One region of the Fictibacillus arsenicus genome, then DNA from elsewhere that is predicted to be linked to it. Evidence: a T-box and tRNA genes for the amino acid it is inferred to sense, from the RefSeq annotation. Region 1 holds a T-box; the other holds one or more tRNA genes.
What was found. A T-box is a leader RNA that pairs with one kind of tRNA and senses whether it is charged. The one in region 1 lies ahead of trpS (tryptophan--tRNA ligase), so its partner is inferred to be a tRNA-Trp.
Positions count from the first base shown of each region.

Region 2: it encodes a tRNA-Trp, which carries the amino acid that the T-box ahead of trpS (tryptophan--tRNA ligase) is inferred to sense. The anticodon was not compared.

Region 1 is NZ_CP016761.1:1,616,142-1,620,131, reverse strand. It holds gene ABE41_RS08505 (peptide ABC transporter substrate-binding protein) at 1-861, opposite strand, end outside; gene ABE41_RS08500 (DUF3899 domain-containing protein) at 1,291-1,662, shown strand; T-box leader at 1,690-1,938, shown strand; gene trpS (tryptophan--tRNA ligase) at 1,996-2,985, shown strand; gene ABE41_RS08490 (YjbA family protein) at 3,256-3,990, opposite strand, start outside.
Region 2 is NZ_CP016761.1:537,898-541,887, forward strand. It holds rRNA gene ABE41_RS02955 (23S ribosomal RNA) at 1-590, shown strand, start outside; rRNA gene rrf (5S ribosomal RNA) at 658-773, shown strand; tRNA gene ABE41_RS02965 (tRNA-Asn) at 783-857, shown strand; tRNA gene ABE41_RS02970 (tRNA-Ser) at 862-953, shown strand; tRNA gene ABE41_RS02975 (tRNA-Glu) at 982-1,056, shown strand; tRNA gene ABE41_RS02980 (tRNA-Val) at 1,087-1,162, shown strand; tRNA gene ABE41_RS02985 (tRNA-Met) at 1,324-1,400, shown strand; tRNA gene ABE41_RS02990 (tRNA-Asp) at 1,490-1,565, shown strand; tRNA gene ABE41_RS02995 (tRNA-Phe) at 1,610-1,685, shown strand; tRNA gene ABE41_RS03000 (tRNA-Thr) at 1,694-1,769, shown strand; tRNA gene ABE41_RS03005 (tRNA-Tyr) at 1,852-1,936, shown strand; tRNA gene ABE41_RS03010 (tRNA-Trp) at 1,964-2,037, shown strand; tRNA gene ABE41_RS03015 (tRNA-His) at 2,054-2,129, shown strand; tRNA gene ABE41_RS03020 (tRNA-Gln) at 2,139-2,213, shown strand; tRNA gene ABE41_RS03025 (tRNA-Gly) at 2,243-2,317, shown strand; tRNA gene ABE41_RS03030 (tRNA-Cys) at 2,332-2,406, shown strand; tRNA gene ABE41_RS03035 (tRNA-Leu) at 2,431-2,515, shown strand; gene ABE41_RS03040 (hypothetical protein) at 2,644-2,853, shown strand; gene ABE41_RS03045 (coiled-coil domain-containing protein) at 2,969-3,655, shown strand; gene ABE41_RS03050 (B3/B4 domain-containing protein) at 3,958-3,990, opposite strand, start outside.

The DNA of each region.
Region 1 (3,990 bases):
TAGACCAGTGATATCTGTTTGACCAGTTTCATATAGGTTTACGCTTGTAGCAACGTCCTTAACGATTTTTACGTTAATTTCGTCTAACTTAACGCTGTCTTTATCCCAGTAGTTATCGTTTTTCTTGTACTGCCATCCTTCGTTGTGTTTCCACTCGTTAAGCACGAAAGGACCGTTGTATAATAGAGTGTTAGCTTCTAAAGCGTACTTGTCGCCTTGAGCCTTAACAAATTCTTCTTTTTGCGGATAGAAAGTTGCGAATCCAGTTAATCCTAAGAAATAAGGAGCTGGAGCTTCAAGAGTTACTTCAAGAGTTGATTCATCAACAGCTTTAACACCTAGCTCTTCTACTTTACCGAATAATGGGTCACCATCAGTTTGGATCGCGTTAGCGTTCTTTACAGGTCCCATGATGTAAGCATACTCAGAAAGAGTATCTGGGTGTAAAGCTTTTCTCCAAGAGTAAACGAAATCGTTAGCAGTTACTTTAGATCCGTCACTCCATTTTGCTTCAGGGTTTAGTTTGAACGTATAAACTGTTCCATCTTCGTTTGTGTCATGGCTTAATGCCACACCTGGAGTTGGTTTATTTTCTTTATCAAGACGATATAAACCTTCCATAACGTTGTTCATTACTTCGAATGAAACTGAGTCTGTTGCTTGTGAAGAGTCCATTGAAGGAATTTCTTCTCCATCAAGGATGTTAAGTACTTGCGGCTCAGCTGGCTTTTCAGTTTTATCGCCTTCGTTGCCGCCTTTCTTTTCGCCAGTCTCTTTCTTTTCTCCGCCACTACAAGCAGCTAAGAACATGCTAAGAACAAGAACTAGCGTAAGAAGCAATGACCATTTTGACTTCTTCATGAGTCGACCTCCCCTTTTTATCCTGTTAATTTGTTAGCAGACGAAAGTCTCAAGAATTATCAGACATTTCATCTACAAGTTCGATTATACAAGTTTTCAAACAATTGTGGAATTATTTTTTTTAAGAGTTTTACAAAAAGCCCATGATATTTACTTTTCCTTAACAAAAAATAGGTACAAAGACCTATAATGTGTGAGTGTGTATTTTCTGATTATTCTACAAATTTTACCAAAATTATATGTAAACTAGCATGAATATTACATTCTCGATTTCCTGTGCAGATAGACAATGCCTCATTTTGAATTATAATTCGTCAATTTTATATTTCATTTGTTACAATGGGAGTATAGTCTGACGGCATATTTTGAAATTCGTGGTACATTTTTAGATGTTAATGGTGTATTTTTTACTACTTGGAGGCTTAATCAATGAACGTACACATAAGAAGAATTCTTGTTATTTCTGCATTCCCTGTGATCATTGCTTTGATCATTGCTCTCTTATCTTCTGGACCATTTACCCTTGAAAAATACGTAAACACTCTTTTTTACTTTGCACTTTCTATTGCATTGATCGGTATTGCTTTATATGTAGTGAAAGGTGGATTTTTTGACTTTTTTTCATACAGTTTTAAAAAAGTAGCGAAAGCATTAACGAGAACGCCTGATGTTCATAATGAAGTATCTTTTAAAACCAACTTTCATTTATCAGAAAGAGTAAATGTTTCTTATATGAAATCTTTTTTATATAGCGGATTATTTTTAACATTTCTTTCAATTGCCGTTGCATATGTATTGTAATTTGTGTATACTACTAAAAAATAAATGACTAATGTGATGATGAAGAAGAGTACATGATGAGAAGCTCTCAGAGAGCCTGTGGCAGGTGAAAACAGGCAGTGGATCATGATGGAATGGGCTTTGGAGCATTCTGACCGAACCTTTTAGTAGGCTCAGACGTGTATATGTCCGCACGATATAAATGGACAGCGTATCGGTATTTCCTGTACGTATTCGAGTGATTTTCATATTACGTGAGAATTATAAGGGTGGCACCGCGGTCCATTCGTCCCTTGCATAAGGCGACGAGTGGGCCTTTTTATATTGATTTTTAAAAAAAAGGAGAGATGAATCATGTCTGTAATCTTTTCAGGCATACAGCCGAGCGGTAACTTAACCATCGGCAATTACATTGGAGCTATGAGACATTTTGTTAAGCTTCAGCATGAGCACGAATGCTACTTTTGTGTAGTTAATCAGCACGCGATTACTATGGCACAAGATCCTGTTGAGTTAAAAAGAAACAGCCGGAATTTAGCTGCTCTTTATTTAGCTGCTGGAATTAATCCAGAAATTTCAACTATTTTTATTCAATCAGAGGTGCCGGCGCACACAAAAATGGGATGGATGATGCAATGCGTTTCCTATATCGGGGAATTAGAACGCATGACACAATTTAAGGATAAGTCTTCTGGCAAGGAAGCTGTTTCTGCTGGCTTATTAACTTATCCTCCACTGATGGCGGCAGATATTCTTTTGTACAACACTAGTATCGTTCCAGTTGGCGATGACCAAAAACAGCACATTGAGCTGACACGTGATATTGCCGAGCGTTTTAATAAAAAATACCGAGAAGTCTTCGTTATTCCTGAACCGCGTATTGCTTCTGAAGGTGCTAGAATTATGTCACTCGTTGATCCTGAGAAGAAGATGAGCAAATCAGATCCGAACCAGAATTCTTTTATCTCTATGCTGGATGACGAATCTGTTATCTTAAAGAAGATTAAGCGAGCAACTACAGATTCTGATGGAGTTGTCGCTTATGACAAAGAAAAGAAGCCAGGTATCTCAAACTTGCTGACTATTTACTCACAGCTTACTGGTGAGAGCATTAAATCACTTGTAGAAAAATACGAAGGAAAAGGTTACGGAGATTTCAAGCAAGGTGTAGCTGAAGCAATCATTAACACTTTAAAACCAATTCAAGAACGCTATAAAGAATATCTAGAGTCTAATGAATTGGATGCCATTCTTGATAAAGGTGCAGAAAAAGCGAACCGTGTTGCAAACAAAACTCTGAATAAGGCTGAACGTGCTATGGGATTAGCCCGTAAACGTGTATAAGATTACTTGAAGCTGTGTCTGTTGCGTGAAACTAGTTCTATTTTGCGTGGTAGCAGCGAGATTCGGCGTGGAACTCATGTAATCCCGCGTGAAACTGAGATCCTTTTGCGTGAAAGTACATGGTTTTTGCGCGAACGTGAAATAGATTTAAGAACACGTACCGTAAAAAGGCTTTTCTCCTCAAGAAACGAGCATCTGAAGCGGAGATCTGCTTCTATAAAGCCAAAATAAATACAAAAAACCAGCGGAATCTAAAATCCGCTGGTTTTATTAATTAACGTGAGTTCCATTTTCAAGTTCCCAAATCTTTTCAAAGTACGGCTGTCCTTTTACAAGTCTTTCGCACATATCTAAATGCTGCTTCGACCAGCCGCTCTTTAATTCGCAATAAAGTGCGTCCCATGCTTCGTCAAAATCCATTCGTTGAATTTTCCCGTATTGTTCAGGCATCCACTCTGTGCACCAATATCTCATTTCAGCTACATTTTTTGTCGAATGCAATTGATCAAGAGCCATAAAAAGCAGTTGTTTTAACTGTCTTTCCTTTCTTGTCAGCCCTCTCATGCTGTCTGGATTTGGTGACAATATGTGATATTCTTTGCTCATCTGCTTTGCGCTGAATGTGTAAACTTTTGTTTCTGTTTGCTCCGCCATCTCAAAAACGAGCTGTTCTTGTCTTGGAATGAGTCTGCTCTTTCGTATTGGTATTCTATAACCCATTGTATCTACAATCAACGATTTTTTCTCATCCGTTATGATAAAGCAATGTTCTAGCTGTACGCGCTGGTTGTTCTTTCTGACATACGCTTTTTGATGCACTTCTTCTAATAATGCATCTGGAAGATCGTTTAAATCATTTTCGATGTAATGAAAAAGTGTTGATTCAATCTTGATAATGGGTACTTGATCCAGCAGCTCAATATAGTCGTCTTTTCTCCATTCATGGAACTCACAAACGTTATAGCCATTCTCTTCTCCTTCAAACCAGTTGACCCAAACATCACG
Region 2 (3,990 bases), 1.1 Mb from region 1:
ATCATTCGCAGAGTGTAAAGGCACAAGGGAGCTTGACTGCGAGACCTACAAGTCGAGCAGGGACGAAAGTCGGGCTTAGTGATCCGGTGGTTCCGCATGGAAGGGCCATCGCTCAACGGATAAAAGCTACCCTGGGGATAACAGGCTTATCTCCCCCAAGAGTCCACATCGACGGGGAGGTTTGGCACCTCGATGTCGGCTCATCGCATCCTGGGGCTGAAGTAGGTCCCAAGGGTTGGGCTGTTCGCCCATTAAAGCGGTACGCGAGCTGGGTTCAGAACGTCGTGAGACAGTTCGGTCCCTATCCGTCGCGGGCGCAGGAAATTTGAGAGGAGCTGTCCTTAGTACGAGAGGACCGGGATGGACACACCGCTGGTGTACCAGTTGTTCCGCCAGGGGCATAGCTGGGTAGCTACGTGTGGACGGGATAAGTGCTGAAAGCATCTAAGCATGAAGCCCCCCTCAAGATGAGATTTCCCATCACGTTAAGTGAGTAAGACCCCTTAGAGATGATGAGGTTGATAGGTCTGGTGTGGAAGCGTGGCGACACGTGGAGCTGACAGATACTAATCGGTCGAGGGCTTATCCTTAAAATTGCACGAAACGTTTGGAAACGTCGTATCTAGTTTTGAGAGAACATACTCTCTATATAATTGGTTCAGTGATAATGGCGAAGAGGTCACACCCGTTCCCATACCGAACACGGAAGTTAAGCTCTTCAGCGCCGATGGTAGTTGGGGGTCTCCCCCTGTTAGAGTAGGACGTCGCTGAGCCATACATATTCCACAGTAGCTCAGTGGTAGAGCTATCGGCTGTTAACCGATCGGTCGTAGGTTCGAGTCCTACCTGTGGAGCCATATTGGAGAGCTGTCCGAGAGGTCGAAGGAGCACGATTGGAAATCGTGTATACGGTCAACCCCGTATCAAGGGTTCGAATCCCTTGCTCTCCGCCAGATACATACCTCTCTAACTTTAAACACTGGCCCGTTGGTCAAGCGGTTAAGACACCGCCCTTTCACGGCGGTAACACGGGTTCGAATCCCGTACGGGTCACCATTTTTATACATAACCAACTTTATATTATATGGAGGATTAGCTCAGCTGGGAGAGCACCTGCCTTACAAGCAGGGGGTCGGCGGTTCGAACCCGTCATCCTCCACCATTAACTTTTAATACTTTATATCATCGCGGGGTGGAGCATGGAGCGTAAGCTTCTGTGAAATCACGACGACATGTCTCGTGGATACGCTTCTAAGATAAACATGTAGAGGAAGAGACAGTCAATATCATACTCGGATACATCGTCCGAAACTTTTATATCATCGCGGGGTGGAGCAGTCTGGTAGCTCGTCGGGCTCATAACCCGAAGGTCGCAGGTTCAAATCCTGTCCCCGCAACCAATATTATTTCATGAAAAACGTCGAGATTCTTCTTGACCATGAAATATCTGGAGTGCCCATAGGGTGCAACCAATTTTATTTATGAACATGGACTCGTGGTGTAGTGGTTAACATGCCTGCCTGTCACGCAGGAGATCGCCGGTTCGACCCCGGTCGGGTCCGCCATTTTTATTTTCTGGTGGTTTTTACATTCAAGAGATTTAACTCTTGGCTCGATAGCTCAGTCGGTAGAGCAGAGGACTGAAAATCCTCGTGTCGGCGGTTCGATTCCGTCTCGAGCCACCATTTTTTTTGCCGGTTTAGCTCAATTGGTAGAGCAACTGACTTGTAATCAGTAGGTTGGGGGTTCAAGTCCTCTAGCCGGCACCAGTTTTTTCTTCCTTAATTGGAATAAAAAACGTATTGAAAATAGGTCGTAAATAACTTACAATAGAACCTGTCTTCATTTTGTGGAGGGGTAGCGAAGTGGCTAAACGCGGCGGACTGTAAATCCGCTCCCTCCGGGTTCGGCGGTTCGAATCCGTCCCCCTCCACCATTTATTTATAAACATATTTATCCTTACAGGGGCATAGTTTAACGGTAGAACGAAGGTCTCCAAAACCTTTGGTGTGGGTTCGATTCCTACTGCCCCTGCCATTTAAATTATATTGTGGCGGTCGTGGCGAAGTGGTTAACGCATCGGATTGTGGTTCCGACATTCGGGGGTTCGATTCCCCTCGTCCGCCCCATTTATGTGTTGGGCTATAGCCAAGCGGTAAGGCAACGGACTTTGACTCCGTCATGCGTTGGTTCGAATCCAGCTAGCCCAGCCATTTTTTATATTTATGAATGAGATATTTTTGCGGAAGTAGTTCAGTGGTAGAATACAACCTTGCCAAGGTTGGGGTCGCGGGTTCGAATCCCGTCTTCCGCTCCATTTGAATTTTATCTGGCGGCATAGCCAAGTGGTAAGGCACGGGTCTGCAAAACCCTTATCCCCCGGTTCGAATCCGGGTGCCGCCTCCATACAAGTTTTAAAAGCTTTACAATGCCGGTGTGGCGGAATTGGCAGACGCGCACGACTCAAAATCGTGTTCCTTCTGGAGTGTCGGTTCGACCCCGACCACCGGTACCATTACATACTAACTTTTAAGTCAATGCTAAACGGCATTGGCTTTTTTATCTTCCTTTTAATGTGTTCATGCCCAGATGTGAACCTCTTTCTTGTACATTGAATAGTTAAGTATAAGGGGGGGGAAACATATGTATAGAGTGCAGCTTGGGACGATCATAGGTTATGTTTTAATCACAGTTTGTATTACCTCTTTAATTTTCTTAGTTTCTGATATTGCCCGCTATATGAATGTGATTGAAATCATGATAGGTAAAATATTTTATTCCATGAGGCTTATCATTGTTTTTATAACAATCCTAATTATTTCAGTTCTTTTTCTTTTTAGAAATTATAGATGAGCAAGCGTTCTTACAAACGTAGGAATGCTTTTTTTGTTTCCTTAATCGTGACATAAAGTTTTACTAAGAAAATAAATTTAAGGAGTGATGTCTTTTTAGAAGGGGGTAATAAGTTTTGTTTAAAGAATTTTTTGATTTTAAAAAGCTAAAAAAAGAATGGATTTATTTTGGGGCAATCACCTTTGTGTTAGTTTTGGTTAGCTTGTATTGTGCACATGCATGGGGTTATAATAAAGCTTCTATTTTGTTAGATGATAAAAAAATAACGGCTTATGAGATTAATGAAGAGATAGAGAGTTTGAAAAATGATCTGGCTGTTATTGAAGAAAAAGTAGCTGATGCAGGAGAGGAACAGAGCAATAAACAAGCAGAATTGAGTCAAATGAACTCTGAGTATGAGGAAGTTACAAGTATAATTAATCAAAGAGATGATGTTCAGAAGGATTATGATTCACTTTTACAACAAGTTGAAGAAAAAGATGAAGAGATAAAAGCTCTTAACCAGCATATTTCTGATAAACAAAAAGAACTCGACAAAATCACAAAAGGTATTGTTATCAAAAAGAAAGAGCCGAGAGTGTTAGTTGCTGGAGTTTTTATAGCCGGAAAAGATATACCACCGGGCCGATACAAAGTTGAACCGAACAGGGGATCAGGAAATTATTTTGTGAACGGCGGAGCAAAAGTAAATATCATCTTAGGTAAAGGTGATGATTTTTACTTGCCTGAATATGTGTTTGAATTAGATGAAGGCGATGAAATTGAAGCAACTTTGTCTGTAAAGTATATACTTGTTGAGTAAAATTGAATCAATTTTTTAAAAGAACTTGTCATAAATCCAATACATGCTGCTTATATATAAAACAAGTTAGTTGTAGGTTTTAATGCAGGGCTTCGTTGACTCAATGAAGCCCTGCATTTTTTTTGATTGGGGCTTTAAATAAAATATTGAGGATTTTACATGGTTTATTGAAACTTCCACATGATATATTCACTAAATCACTCATTATATTCACCAAAGCCATTGATATATTGACATAAACCCTTATTATATTGATGAAGCTACAGAATTCGACACTCCAGCCTCATAATTTAAACACCTGTTTAAATCAGCTGAATCTCAGCCGTCCCGCCATT